2 regions of the Streptomyces sp. NBC_01450 genome follow, and region 2 is predicted to be linked to the other one. Evidence: riboswitches for the same ligand, from Rfam matches in the RefSeq annotation. Region 2 holds a riboswitch; the other holds the start of a gene.
The links. Region 2 has a riboswitch for glycine ahead of gcvT (glycine cleavage system aminomethyltransferase GcvT). Riboswitches for the same ligand answer to the same signal wherever they lie in the genome.
Positions count from the first base shown of each region.

Region 1: linked by a shared signal. The riboswitch ahead of gcvP (aminomethyl-transferring glycine dehydrogenase) and the one ahead of gcvT (glycine cleavage system aminomethyltransferase GcvT) in region 2 are both predicted to bind glycine.

Region 1 is NZ_CP109480.1:9,098,822-9,106,192, forward strand. Features, by position in the region: gene OG568_RS40430 (MerR family transcriptional regulator) at 18-662, shown strand; gene OG568_RS40435 (DNA polymerase IV) at 707-2,101, shown strand; gene OG568_RS40440 (PRC-barrel domain-containing protein) at 2,217-2,588, opposite strand; glycine riboswitch at 2,703-2,798, shown strand; gene gcvP (aminomethyl-transferring glycine dehydrogenase) at 2,979-5,864, shown strand; gene OG568_RS40450 (DUF5999 family protein) at 5,964-6,170, opposite strand; gene OG568_RS40455 (hypothetical protein) at 6,603-7,187, opposite strand.
Region 2 is NZ_CP109480.1:4,021,675-4,029,045, forward strand. Features, by position in the region: gene OG568_RS17870 (ABC transporter substrate-binding protein) at 1-1,128, opposite strand, end outside; gene OG568_RS17875 (ABC transporter permease) at 1,199-2,206, opposite strand; gene OG568_RS17880 (enhanced serine sensitivity protein SseB C-terminal domain-containing protein) at 2,551-3,351, opposite strand; gene OG568_RS17885 (enhanced serine sensitivity protein SseB) at 3,576-4,361, opposite strand; gene OG568_RS17890 (AAA family ATPase) at 4,515-5,192, opposite strand; glycine riboswitch at 5,362-5,462, shown strand; glycine riboswitch at 5,463-5,574, shown strand; gene gcvT (glycine cleavage system aminomethyltransferase GcvT) at 5,609-6,727, shown strand; gene gcvH (glycine cleavage system protein GcvH) at 6,856-7,233, shown strand; gene glyA (serine hydroxymethyltransferase) at 7,247-7,371, shown strand, end outside.

The sequences.
Region 1 (7,371 bases), 5.1 Mb from region 2:
CAAGGACGGAGGTCGGCGTGAGAAGCAGCGGCGACGGTACGGCTGGGGGTGCCCCCGGACGCAGTCTGGGGGAGAGCGGCCCGTACCCGCTTCACGGCAGCGCGGCCGGTCACGTTCCGCAGCGGCCGACAGCGGTGTCTGGTGAGTCCGGTGAGGGAGGGGCGGCTGCCGAGGAGATCGGCTACCGCGGTCCCACGGCGTGTGCCGCCGCGGGCATCACCTACCGGCAGTTGGACTACTGGGCCAGGACCGGTCTGGTCGAACCGAGCGTGCGGCCCGCCTACGGGTCGGGGACCCAGCGGCTCTACAGCTTCCGGGACGTCGTGGTCCTGAAGATCGTGAAGCGGTTCCTCGACACGGGAGTGTCGTTGCAGAACATCCGCACCACGGTCCAGCACCTCAGGGAGCGCGGCTTCCGGGACCTGGAGCGGATGACGCTGATGAGCGACGGTGCGACCGTCTACGAATGTTCCTCGCCCGACGAGGTGCACGCCCTGTTGCAGGGCGGTCAGGGCGTCTTCGGGATCGCCGTGGGTGTGGTGTGGCGGGACGTCGAGAGTGCGCTCTCGCAGTTGCACGGGGAGCGTGTGGACACGGGCGAGACGCTCGTCAGGCACAACCCGACGGACGAGCTGGCGCGCCGGCGCAATCGGGCCGTCTGACGCCCACAGGGGCGTTGTCAGTGGCGTAGGGCAGCATCGGAGATGTGAGAACCGCGCCCACGATCCTGCATCTCGACATGGATGCCTTCTTCGCCTCGGCGGAGCAGGCAGCCAAGCCGAGCCTGCGCGGGAAGGCCGTCGTCGTGGGCGGGCTGGGACCGCGCGGAGTCGTCGCCACCGCCTCGTACGAGGCACGGGTCTTCGGGGTGCACTCGGCGATGCCCATGGCCCAGGCACGGCGGCTGGCGCCGAACGCCGCGTACCTCGTGCCCCGCTTCACGCTCTACCGGGAGATCAGTGAGCAGGTGATGGGGCTGCTGAGGGCGTTGTCGCCGCTGGTGGAGCCGCTGAGCCTGGACGAGGCGTTCGTCGATCTGGAGGCCGGGGAAGCGGCCTGGGACGAGGCTTCCGCGCGGCTGGCCGGGGCGAAGCTGCGCGTGGACATCCGGACCGTCACGGGGCTGACGGGATCGGTGGGGCTCGCCGGGTCCAAGATGCTCGCCAAGATCGCCTCGGAGCAGGCCAAGCCCGACGGTCTCGTGGTCATAGAGCCGGGGACCGAGCGCGCGCTGCTCGGGCCCATGTCGGTGCGGACACTGCCGGGTGTCGGGCCCGCGACGGGGGACCATCTGCGCCGGGCCGGGATCACCACGGTCGACGAGATCGCCGAGGCGGGCGAGGACGAGCTCGTACGGCTGCTGGGGAAGGCCCACGGGCACGCGCTGTACGCGATGGCGCTGGCGCATGACGAGCGGCCCGTGGTGGCCGAGCGGGAGACGAAGTCCGTGTCGGTGGAGGACACCTACGACGTGGACATCCACGACCGGATGCGGGTCGGCCTGGAGGTGCAGCGGCTCGCCGACCGGTGTGTGCGGCGGCTGCGCGACGCGGGGCTGTCCGGGCGGACCATCGTGCTGAAGGTACGGAGATACGACTTCTCGACGCTGACCCGGTCCGAGACGCTGCGGGGGCCGACGGACGACCCAGGCGTCGTACGGGAGGCCGCAGCGCGGCTTCTGGAGGCCGTGGACACCACCGGGGGCGTACGGCTGCTGGGGGTCGGCGTCTCGGGGCTCGCCGACTACACGCAGGAGGACCTGTTCGCCCAGGCCCAGGCCCAAGCGGAGGCCGAGGCGGAGGCCGCCGCGGGGGAGGCGGCGGTGCCGGAGCATCCGGACGAGGAAGGGGCGCAGGACACGGTCCCTGAGCAGGTGCCGCCTGCTGAGCGGCGGTGGCCCGCGGGGCATGACGTGCGGCATGCCGAGTACGGGCACGGGTGGGTGCAGGGAAGTGGGCTGGGGCGGGTGACTGTGCGGTTCGAGACGCCTTACTCCGAGCCGGGGCGTGTGCGGACGTTTCGTACGGATGATGTCGCGTTGGAGTTGGCTGATCCGTTGCCGTTGGTGCGGGGGACCGTTTGCGATCGCCGTGGGGGGTGAAGTCGGATCGGCGCCGCGGGCGGAATGTGGCCGGCCGCGCCCACGCGGGGGAGCCACATGATGTCAGAGCCCCGCGCCCCTGACGGGGCGCGTCAGCTGGGCCCCATCCGAGAAGTCAACCCTCGTCCGTGCCCGCCAGGCGGCCGAAGTCTCGGTCCGGGGGTGGGGGCGGGGGTGTCACGTCCAGGCCGTAGTGGTGGTAGAGCTGGAGTTCCTGTTCGGGGGAGAGATGGCGGCCCACGCCGAAGTCGGGGGCGTCCCTGATCAGGGCGCGCTCGAAGGGGACACGCAGCGTGCCCTCGACGAGTTCGCTGGGCTCCAGCGGAACGAAGGCGTCCCTGCTGAACAGACCCGTCCGTATGGCGGCCCACTCCGGGACGCCGGTCGCGTCGTCGAGATAGACCTCGTCGACCGTGCCGATCTTGGCGCCGTTACGGTCGAGCGCCTTGCGGCCGATCAGGTTGCGCGGATCGATATCGGTCTGCACGGGCCCTCCACTCGCTAGCAACTCATCCGTAAGCACTACAAAAGAGCACATTCGGGAAGGTGGCCACTCGAAAGCTCGTGCGTTGTCCTCGCTGGTAGGCTTGCAGACGGCTGCTGACCCCGTGCGGGAGAGTCCTCCAGACACCACCGGAGGCGCCGAAGGAGCAAATCCTCCCCGGAATCTCTCAGGCACACGTACCGCACGGACGAGGTCACTCTGGAAAGCAGAGCGGGTGTCGAAGGCCTCCGCTCTCACCGACGGTGAAAGTCGGGTCGCAGCGAGCGGGCGGTCCGGTGAAGCTCTCAGGTTGAGATGACAGAGGGGGAGGCCGTCGGGGTACCCACGTCGTGGTGCCCCTCGAAGGTCGCGTCAGACCAGGAGGCCTCCGCAATGACCGCCCATCGCATTCCGCTCTCCGAGCTCGAACAGGGAATCCCCTTCGAACAGCGCCACATCGGGCCCGACTCCGAGGCGCAGGCGAAGATGCTCGCGCAGGTCGGCTACGGCTCGCTCGATGAGCTGACGGCCGCCGCGGTGCCGGACGTCATCAAGAACGCCGAGGCGCTGGAGCTGCCGGGCGCGCGTACCGAGGCCGAGGTGCTGGCCGAGCTGCGTTCCCTCGCGGACCGCAACCAGGTGCTCGACTCGATGATCGGCCTCGGCTACTACGGCACGTTCACGCCGCCGGTGATCCTGCGCAACGTCATGGAGAACCCGGCCTGGTACACCGCGTACACGCCGTACCAGCCGGAGATCTCCCAGGGGCGGCTCGAAGCGCTGCTGAACTTCCAGACCGTCGTCGCCGAGCTGACCGGGCTGCCCACCTCCGGCGCCTCCCTGCTCGACGAGGGCACCGCCGCCGCCGAGGCGATGGCGCTGTCCCGGCGCATGGGCAAGAACAAGAAGGGCCTCTTCCTGGTCGACGCGGACACCCTGCCGCAGACCGTCGCCGTGATCGAGACCCGCGCCGAGCCGACCGGCGTCGAGGTCGTCGTCGCCGACCTGAGCGAGGGCATCCCGGCCGAGATCGCCGGGCGTGAGATCAACGGCGTGCTGATCCAGTACCCGGGCGCCTCCGGGGCCGTACGCGATCTGAAGCCCGTCATCGAGCAGGCGCACGAGCTCGGCGCGGTCGTCACGGTCGCCGCCGACCTGCTCGCCCTCACGCTGCTCACCTCGCCGGGTGAACTCGGCGCCGACATCGCGGTCGGTACGACCCAGCGCTTCGGCGTGCCGATGGGCTTCGGCGGTCCGCACGCCGGATACATGGCGGTGCGTGAGAAGTTCGCGCGCAGCCTGCCCGGCCGGCTGGTGGGCGTCTCCGTGGACGCGGACGGACACAAGGCGTACCGGCTCGCCCTGCAGACGCGGGAGCAGCACATCCGGCGCGAGAAGGCGACCAGCAACATCTGCACGGCGCAGGTGCTGCTCGCGGTGATGGCCGGCATGTACGCCGTCTACCACGGTCCCGAGGGCCTGCGGACCATCGCACGGCGTACGCACCGGTACGCCACGATCCTCGCCGCGGGTCTGACGGCCGGCGGGGTCGAGGTCGTGCACGGCACCTACTTCGACACGCTGACCGCGCGGGTGCCGGGCCGGGCCGCCGAGATCGTGGCGGGCGCGCGCGACGGAGGCGTCAACCTCCACCTCGTCGACGCCGACCACGTGTCGATCGCCTGCGACGAGACCACCGCCCGCAGGCAGGTGGGCGCCGTCTGGACCGCGTTCGGCGTCGACGGTGACATCGAGGCCCTGGACGCCACCGCCGAGGACACGCTGCCCGCCGGGCTGCTGCGCACCGACGACTACCTCACGCACCCGGTCTTCCACCAGTACCGCTCCGAGACCGCGATGCTGCGCTATCTGCGCAAGCTGTCCGACCGCGACTACGCGCTCGACCGCGGCATGATCCCGCTGGGCTCCTGCACCATGAAGCTCAACGCGACCACCGAGATGGAGCCGGTCACCTGGCCCGAGTTCGGCCAGCTGCACCCCTTCGTGCCCGCCGAGCAGGCGCAGGGCTACCTCACGCTCATCCAGGAGCTGGAGGAGCGGCTCGCCGAGGTCACCGGGTACGACAAGGTGTCCCTCCAGCCGAACGCGGGCTCCCAGGGCGAGCTGGCCGGGTTGCTCGCCGTCCGCGGCTACCACCGTGCCAACGGCGACGACCGGCGCACCGTGTGCCTGATCCCGTCCTCCGCGCACGGCACGAACGCCGCGAGCGCCGTGATGGCGGGCATGAAGGTCGTCGTCGTGAAGACCGCCGAGGACGGCGAGATCGACGTCGAGGACCTGCGCGCGAAGATCGAGCAGTACCGCGATGAGCTGGCCGTGCTGATGATCACGTACCCCTCGACGCACGGTGTGTTCGAGGAGCACGTCGCCGACATCTGCGCGCAGGTGCACGAGGCGGGCGGGCAGGTGTACGTCGACGGCGCCAACCTCAACGCGCTGGTGGGTCTCGCCAAGCCGGGCCACTTCGGTGGTGACGTCTCGCACCTGAACCTGCACAAGACGTTCTGCATCCCGCACGGCGGCGGCGGTCCGGGCGTGGGCCCGGTCGGCGTACGCGCGCACCTGGCGCCGTACCTGCCGAACCACCCGCTGCAGCCCGCGGCCGGTCCCGAGACCGGCGTGGGGCCGATCTCGGCCGCTCCCTGGGGCTCGGCGGGCATTCTGCCCATCTCCTGGGCGTACGTCCGTCTCATGGGCGGTGAGGGCCTCAAGCGGGCCACGCAGGTGGCGGTGCTGTCCGCGAACTACATCGCCAAGCGCCTGGAGCCGCACTTCCCGGTGCTCTACACCGGCCCCGGTGGGCTGGTCGCGCACGAGTGCATCATCGATCTGCGTCCGCTGACCAAGGCGACCGGCGTCAGTGTCGACGACATCGCCAAGCGGCTCATCGACTACGGCTTCCACGCGCCGACGATGTCCTTCCCGGTGGCCGGCACGCTGATGATCGAGCCGACCGAGTCCGAGGACCTGATCGAGCTCGACCGGTTCTGCGACGCGATGATCGCCATCCGTACGGAGATCGGCAAGGTCGGCTCGGGCACCTGGGCGGCCGAGGACAACCCGCTGCGGAACGCGCCGCACACGGCTGCCGCGCTCGGTGGCGAGTGGGAGCACGCGTACTCCCGCGAGGAGGCCGTCTTCCCGGCGGGCGTCTCGGCCGCGGACAAGTACTGGCCGCCGGTGCGCCGCATCGACCAGGCGTACGGCGACCGGAACCTGGTGTGTTCCTGCCCGCCGCTGGACGCTTACGAAGAGTAATCACCCTCGGATACGCGTCGGGGCCGGTTCGGAGATGACGTCTCCGGGCCGGCCCCTCTTCATGTCCGGGTGGCGGTCACCGCCACCCGGTGGTGCGCCTCAGGCGGCGGTCATCACGTGCTCGCTGCCCTGGGGGCGGTGCGGGGCGATGATCTGGCCGTCAGGCAGGAGCTCACCGGTGTCCTCGAAGAGCAGAACGCCGTTGCACAGGAGGCTCCATCCCTGCTCCGGGTGGTGCGCCACGAGACGGGCGGACTCCCGGTCGGCTGATTCGGCTGTCGGACACGGTGGCTGGTGCTGGCACATGGATGGGATCTTTCGCTGGGATGAGAGATGAGTGGTGGCTGTGGTGTCTTTCCCGCGGCTTGAAGTGCTCATGGCCGCCCCCCGTGGTGTGTGTTTGGAACCCAGTGTTGCCCTACGGGCGTCAATCCGCAGGGATTTCGCAGCAGCGCTCCTCACAGGTTGGAGACGCGTCACCTGTGCGGACGGTTCAGTCCAACTGCACCGTCCCTTCGGGGGGTTCGCGGTGGCCGGATGGGGCTAGTCCGGTCGGGCGGATGGGGCGTTCTCCCTCGTACGAGCGCTGTCGGGCCCGAACGAGCGGCCGGGTTCGGGATCGGGTCCCGGGGTTCTCCGGATCTGGGCTCCGGGTTCGAACGGCCCCGTGCCCCGCGACCGGTACAACGGTGGCGGGGCACGGGGCGATGCGCTCGATGTGCTTCTCCGGGCGGGCGCTTACGCGGGCGAGCTGAGCAGCGGGGCGGGAGTGAGCCGGTGCGTGAGGACCGGGAGGAGTTCGGCGACGCGGTGCGGGCGGTGCGCGGCGATGCCGGGCGGCGCGGGCGCCAGTGGCACCAGGAGATCGGTGGCCGCCGGGTGTCCGGTGGCGCCGTCCGCGGCGCAGTCCCCGTGCAGCCAGAGGGTGAGCATGTAGAGCTCGGGAACGGACAGCAGCCGCGGCTGATACGACTGGCTCATGTTCTCGGCGTGGCGCAGGGCGCGCTCGGTCGAGGCGATGTAGGGGCCTTCGAAGAAGTGCGAGAAGGCCCAGCCGTCCGGGGTGAGCATGGTCTCGGCCGCGGCCACCGAGCGGTCGCCGCAGCGGATCAGGAAGCGCCATCCGGCGAGCCGGGTGGTCGCGGCGCCGGCCGGTGCGATGCGGTCCAGGACGTGTACGGGCAACGGGAGTTCGGGGGTGACGGGTCCCTGGGCCATGCGCAGGGACGGGGTGCGGGCCTCGCGGACTGCGGTGGGGGAACCGAGTGCCGTGAGGACGGTGCGCAGGGCGGGCGAGGGAGCCGGGGGGACATGCAGCGGCATGGTGGGTCGCCTCTCATTCGACAGGCACAGTGGCGCGAGGGCGGGGGCGGACGGCGCTGTCAGCTCTCGGGGTCGGAGGAGCGAGGGGTCTGGATCTGCCGACAGGATGTCGCCTGCCGCACGTCACTTCGACGACAGGACCTTGGACCGCGAGCGCCAACTCTCCGCCTCGTTTGCGGAGTTT
Region 2 (7,371 bases):
GGCGATCGGGCCACCGCGCGCGGTCTGCAGCGAGACGTGGTCCGCGCCGAGGATCACGGCCTTGCGGCACTCGACGTTGTCGAACGGCTTCACGCTCTGCGGGAATGCCGCGTAACGGATGTAGCCGGAGGTCGGGTTGTCCAGGTTGGCCTTGTGCTCCTTCAGGGCGGTGGTGCGGCCCTGCGGGGACATGCCGGTCTGGTTGATGTCCAGGTCCAGGTCACCGTTGAGCAGGCGCTGGTCCAGCTGGTTGGCGTCCGAGTAGAACTGGACGGTGATCTTGTCCGGGTACGCCTTGCGGACCGGGTCCGAGGACTGCTTCCAGTTCGTGTTGCGCACCAGCGTCATGCTCTTGCCGGGGCTGTACGAATCGAACTTGTACGGGCCGGAGGAGAACGGGTGCAGGCTGTACTTGGACTTGGTGTCCATGTCCTGGCGGACCGGGGAGGCCGAGACCAGACCCAGCACCTCCTGGAAGTCCGAGTTGGCCTTGGGAAGGTGGAAGACGACCGTCTTGTCGTCCGGCGTGGTGATGGCCTTCAGGCCCAGCTTGTCCTTGGACGTGTCCTTGTAGGGGCCCTTGTACTCGCCCTTGGGGTCCAGGAAGTCCTTGAGGTACGTCGGACCGCCGGACAGCACGTCCTGCGCCCACACGCGCTCGATGCCGTACTTCACGTCCTTGGACGTGATCGGCTTGCCGTCCTCCCACGTGACGCCGTCACGCAGGGTGTACGTGTAGGTCTTGCCGTCGTCCGTGACCTTCGCGAGACCCGTGGCGAGGTCCGGGGTGAGCTCGGCGCCTGCCTTGCCCGGCTCCGCCTTGCCCGTGACCAGCTGGCGGCTGTAGTAGCGCGCGAAGTCCCACATGAAGCCGTAGTAGCCACGCGTGGTGTCCCACGAGTCGGCATCCTGGGCACCGCCGAACCGCAGCGTGCCGCCCTTCTTGACCAGGGAGGCCTGGGCGACCTTGTTGTTGGCAGCGTCGAAGCCGGCCGCGCCGGTCTTCGAGCCCTTGTCGCCGCCGTCGCTGTCACCGCCGCCGCACGCCGCCGTGGTCAGCAGCGCGGCGACCGCGGCAGCAGCGGCCAACGCCTGCTTCCGCCGCCCTGAGGTGCGTTGGGTAGTCACGATCTCGGATCCTCCGGATTTTGATGAGAGACCCCGTGTCAATGCCACGGGACGCTTGGGGTAAGGCGGTTCAGCGGGAGGCCTTCGGGTCCAGCGCGTCCCGCACGCCGTCGCCGAAGAGGTTGAAGGCAAGGACGGTGATGAAGATCGCCACACCAGGGACCACCATGTACATGGGGTCGGACTCGTAGTAGTCGATCGCGCTCGACAGCATCTGTCCCCAGGACGAGGTGGGCGGCTTGACGCCCACACCCAGGAAGCTGAGTGCAGCCTCGGTGAGGATGTTCGTGGGGATCATCATCGTCGTGTAGACGATGATCGGTGCGACCAGGTTGGGCAGCAGTTCCTTGAACAGGATGTAGAAGCGCCCAGCGCCCAGCGATCGCGCGGCCTCGACGTACTCGCGCTCACGCATCGAGAGCGTCTGCCCGCGCACCACCCGTCCGATGTAGGGCCAGCCGAAGAAGCCGATGACCAGGATCATCACGAACACGCGCACGTTGGAGCCGGACAGGCCCAGCATGTCGTTCGGCATCACCGAGACCAAGGCGATCGTGAACAGGAGTTGCGGGAAGGCCAGCAGGCCGTCCATCACGCGGCTGACGAGCGAGTCGACCCAGCCGCCGAAGAAGCCGGCCAGGATGCCCAGGACGGTGCCGAGGACGACGGCGACCACGGCGGACAGGAAGCCCACCAGGAGCGAGACGCGGGCACCGTAGAGGATGCGGGCGAGGATGTCGCGGCCGTTGACGGGCTCGACGCCCAGCAGGTGGTCACCGCTGATGCCGCCCAATGACCCCGTGGGAGTGCCGAACAGAGGGTCGATCAGCTTCTCGTTGAAGGTGTCCGGGTCCTGCCCGAGCAGGTGAGTGATCACTGGCGCGAGCAGGGCGATCACGATGAGGACGAGCACGACGATGCCGCCGGTCAGGGCGAGCTTGTCCCTCTTCAGGCGCTCCCAGGCGATCCGGCCCAGGGAACGCCCCTGTACGGCCTTCTCTCCGGCGGCGGCAACCGCCGCTTCTTCGGCCGCGCTCGGGGCCGATTCGGCAGTCGGCTCGTGCAATGGTGCCGTCATCGTGGCAGGGGCCCCTCTCAACCGGCGGTAGCCGGCCCACACGTGCCGCTCGTAGCGGCGTGATCAGTCCGTCGTACACAGGGGCTAACCCCCCTGGAGCGGGAGTCTTCAACGCCTCGGTGATCTGTAGCCAGACTTGAAGGCGAATGGATGCGTAAACGTGATGCCTTCAGGAGGGTTCCGTTATCCGGACGCCGGGTAACGGGGGTCGGACGCGGGGCAGTTGGGACGCCGGAGGTGAATACGGACATTAACCGGACGATCCCTTGTGATCTACGCGCGAAGAAATGCAGAGCCTCGGTGAAGGACCCTCGCTGATCCTTCACGATTCGCCGGACCGCGGATCAGTATCCGCCGGGTGCCGGTGGATAGCCGTACCCACCCGCCGTCGGAGCCTGGGCGGGGGCCGCGTGGGCCTCGCGGTCGTAGAACGGCCGCGCGTTGGCGCGCAGCCACATCGCCACCGGGTCGTACTCGTCGGACATCGCGACGGTCGACACGGGCAGCCCGTCCGGAACCGCGCCGATGGACTGCTGCATCATCGCCCGCACCGAGTCGACGGCGGGCGGCGAGGTGTCGTAGACGTCGAGCCCGATGGCCAGATACGGCGCCCCGAGCGCCGGCTGCACCCAGGCACGGCGCAGCGAGCGCACGGCGGTGGTGCGATGCGCGTTCTGGGTGAGCAGGGCGTAGAACTGCGGGATCTCGATGCCGGGTTCGGACAGCCGCAGCGGGCCGGCGGGCTGGCGCTCCAGACCCGCCGCGATTCTGCGCAGATCGAGCCATGGGACGCCGACCCCGCCGCCCGGGGCGTGCGGATTGAGCCAGAGTCCGAAGTGGTCGGGGTAGAGGGTGCGGGCCACGTCGAGTCCGTCGACGACCTCGTACGACCGGTTCCAGCCACTGGCCGAGAGCTCCTGGGCGGAGGTGACGCACGGCGCGTAACCGAAGCCGTCCACCTCCATGTTCCCGTACTGGGCGTCCGGGGAACCGGCCTGGCCGTGCCAGAGCAGCATCCACACCTGGCCGGACGACGGGGTCGCGAGCGCGCGAAGGAGCGCCTCGTAGGCGTCGTAACGCCCGGGCGTCACCTGGCGCAGCATGTGCTCGACCTGACCGGCCGCGGCCGTGCCCGACGCGCTCACCCTCAACCGCCCCTTCGCGAAGAAATCATGACGTCGACCAACACCTCGGCCGAACCCCGGCCGAGCCATGAAACCAGCTTAAGCGGCGAATGCGCTCCGCTGGGGAAGCGGTTGGGGGCTCGGGGCTTGCCGTGTTCGGGTCGCGGCAGGTCCGTCGTGGTTGCTCGCGCCCACGCGGCGGAGCCGCAAATCGGTCACAGCCCCGGGCCCCTTTCGGGGCGCTCCTACTGAGCCTGCTGATAGAAGGGCCGCACTTGGGCGCGCATCCAGTCGGCCACCGGGTCCTGGGCGACGTCGAGGAGGACCAGGTTCACCGGCCACTTGACCGCGACCCGGGCGAGGGCGCGGGCGAGCGCGTCCATGGGGAGTGCCCGGAGGTCCCCCTCCCACAGGGAGAGTTCGACGCCGACGAACATGACCGGGTCATCGCCCTCGATGCTGGCGAGACAGCGGCGGGCGGTCAGTACGACTCCCGTCGCCGCGAACTCGGCCGAGGCGGCGGCGAGGAAGTCCACCGGGTCGTCCTGCCAGTCGGGCTCGAAGAGCCTCACCCGGCCTCCGGTCGTGGGCCCGTCCAGCGGGGTGCGCCCGGCCCGGCACAGCTCGGCGACCGCGAGGGGCGGCAGCGGCACGCCGACCACCCCGTCCGGGTTGATCGCGATGCCGACCTGCGGGGGCAGCCCGCGGGCGAACTCGACGGCGGGCGCGATGGTGTACGACAGATGGCTGCCGACGACCTGTCGGAACTGCTCCTCGGAGCTGAAGACCGGCACGTACACCTGGCCCTCGATCTCCAGGGTGGGCAGGTCGAGGGCCGCCGCGTCCGGTCCGCCGCCGTTGGGCAGCGGCACCCAGACGAAGCTGCGGCCGAGGACCTCGACGATGCGGCCACCGGCGGTGGGCACTCCGAGGGACGCGGAGAGCACCTCCTCCAGTTCGTTGCCCGGCCATCCGCCGTGCGGGTGGGGGTGCGCTGAGGCCGGAAATTCCGGGAAGTCGGAGAAGTCCATCTGTCTACCTGTCTACCGCCTGCGGTGAACCACTGTTCTGGTGTCCTGGCTGGAAAGATTAGTGGGCCTGTACGACTTCACAGCCGCTCTCGGCCGGTCTCGGCCGCCATCCGGCGCTCCCGGCCACTGTCCGCCCCTCTCTTCCGCTGCCGGTCACCCGAAGTCGATCCGCCGCAGTACGTCCGCCGCCTCCCGGTCGAGGAGCACCGCCGAGCCGCAGCCCTCCGGCAGGTCACCCCGCTCGACGGAGCGCAGCAGCCGCGCGACCGCGCCCCGGTGACGGGCGAACGCGTACCGGGAGACGCCCCGGCCGCGCTCGCGCTGGCCCTCCAGCGCCGTACCGGGCGTGACGTCGAGCAGCAGCAGGTGGAGGGTGCCGCCGCGGCGGTGGGCCTCGCGGGCGAGCCAGCGCCGCACCCAGGCCTGTGTACCGCAGTCGTGCACGACGACCCCGGCGCCCGAGCGCAGCGCGCGGCGCAGGCCCGCGTAGTGCGCGAGGCGGACGAGGGGGCGGTAGACGGCGTACGGCAGCCATCCGGCCGTCCGCTCGTCCCAGCGGTCCCGGGTGTCCTGGGAGTCGACGCGCGGGCCTTCGACGGCCCGGCGCATCAGGGTCGACTTGCCGCTGCCGGGCAACCCGGTGACCACGACGACGTCGGCCGCTCCGAAGTACAGACCGTGCGGAGAGTGTCCCGCGCGCTCCCTGAGGTCGCGGACGACGGCCGCCGGAAGCGCTCCGCGGACCTCCCGGGCCCCGGCCGGGGCGCCGGGCTGCTCGGGCAGCGCGAGGCCCGAGGTCGTGGCGTACGCCGTGGTCCTGTTCACCGTGATCGTCCTCCCCTTGGGTGTGGAGTCCCATCCCCGTCGAGTGTAAAGAGAAGGTAATGCGCGGTGTCTCTCGTTTCCGTACGCGGACTGCCACAGGCCGGTTACAGATGCGGACTGCCGTGATCGGGACGACGCGTGCGATGATGTGCCCGCCAACTGCATACCGGCCGCTTGAATCCGCGCGGGAGAGTTCCGGGAACCTTCGGGTACCCGGGCGCCGAAGGAGCAAGTCCCTCCCTTGAATCTCTCAGGCCCCGTTACCGCGCGGGCGAGGCACATCTGAAAAGCGGGCCACTGTCCAGTGGCTCCACCCAAGGTGCAAGTCAGGACCTCCGTTCGCGGGGTCTTGATGAACCTCTCAGGTTCCGATGACAGATGGGGAGGAACGACCTCGCCGTCATGCCTTGGGAGCCCCACCGATGAGCAGTAACGCACCCCGTCTCACCGCACTCGATGCCCTGCATCGCTCGCTCGGCGCGACGATGACCGACTTCGCGGGCTGGGACATGCCCCTGCGCTACGGCTCCGAACGCGACGAGCACCTCGCCGTGCGCACCCGGGCCGGTCTCTTCGACCTCTCGCACATGGGCGAGATCACGGTCACCGGGCCGGGGGCCGCGGCCCTTCTGAACCACGCGCTGGTCGGCAACATCGCCTCCGTCGGCGTCGGCCGCGCCCGCTACACGATGATCTGCCAGGAGGACGGCGGCATCCTGGACGACCTGATCGTCTACCGGCTGGCCGAAAACGAGTACATGGTCGTCGCGAACGCCTCCAACGCCCAGGTGGTGCTCGACGCGCTGACCGAGCGCGCCGCCGGTTTCGACGCCCTCGTGCGCGACGACCGGGACGCGTACGCGCTGATCGCCGTGCAGGGCCCCGAGTCCCCCGGCATCCTCAAGTCGCTGACCGACGCCGACCTGGACGGGCTGAAGTACTACGCGGGTCTGCCGGGCACCGTCGCGGGCGTCCCGGCGCTGATCGCCCGCACGGGTTACACGGGCGAGGACGGCTTCGAACTGTTCGTGGCCCCGTCCGACGCCGAGAAGCTGTGGCAGGCGCTGACGGAGGCGGGCGCGCCCGTCGGGCTCGTCCCCTGCGGCCTCTCCTGCCGCGACACGCTGCGCCTGGAGGCGGGCATGCCGCTGTACGGGCATGAGCTGACCACCGCGCTCACCCCCTTCGACGCGGGGCTCGGGCGGGTCGTGAAGTTCGAGAAGGAGGGCGACTTCGTGGGGCGTACCGCGCTCCAGGAGGCCGCCTCCCGCGCCGAGGAGAACCCCCCGCGGGTACTCGTCGGGCTCGTCGCCGAGGGCCGTCGCGTACCGCGCGCCGGGTACCCGGTCGTCGCCGGCGGCAAGGTGATCGGCGAGGTCACCTCCGGCGCCCCCTCCCCGACGCTGGGCAAGCCCATCGCGATGGCGTACGTCGACGCCGCGCACGCCGCTCCGGGCACGGCCGGGGTCGGCGTGGACATCCGGGGCAGCCATGAGCCCTACGAGGTCGTGGCGCTGCCGTTCTACAAGCGCCAGAAGTAGCTTCGGGGCCGAAAGGGCCCCGTCCAGCGCGCCCACGTGACGCACGCCTCTGTGTCACGTCTCGTATCCCAAGACCACCCGGTCATCCCGTTCATCCCCACTCCCCCGCGTACAGGAGAATTCAGGCCATGAGCAACCCCCAGCAGCTGCGCTACAGCAAGGAGCACGAGTGGCTGTCGGTCGCCGAGGACGGCGTCTCGACGGTCGGCATCACCGAGTTCGCGGCCAACGCGCTCGGCGATGTCGTCTACGCCCAGCTTCCCGCGGTCGGTGACACGGTGACCGCGGGCGAGACCTGCGGCGAGCTGGAGTCGACCAAGTCGGTCAGCGACCTGTACGCGCCGGTCACCGGCGAGGTCGTGGAGGCCAACCAGGACGTGGTGGACGACCCGTCGCTGGTGAACTCCGCCCCCTTCGAGGGCGGCTGGCTGTTCAAGGTACGCGTCGCGGAGGAGCCGGCCGACCTGCTCTCCGCGGACGAGTACACCGAGTTCTCCGGCTCTTAAGGACTTCTGACTGATGTCGCTTCTGAACACGCCCCTGCACGAGCTGGACCCGGACGTCGCCGCCGCCGTCGACGCCGAGCTGCACCGCCAGCAGTCCACCCTGGAGATGATCGCCTCGGAGAACTTCGCTCCGGTCGC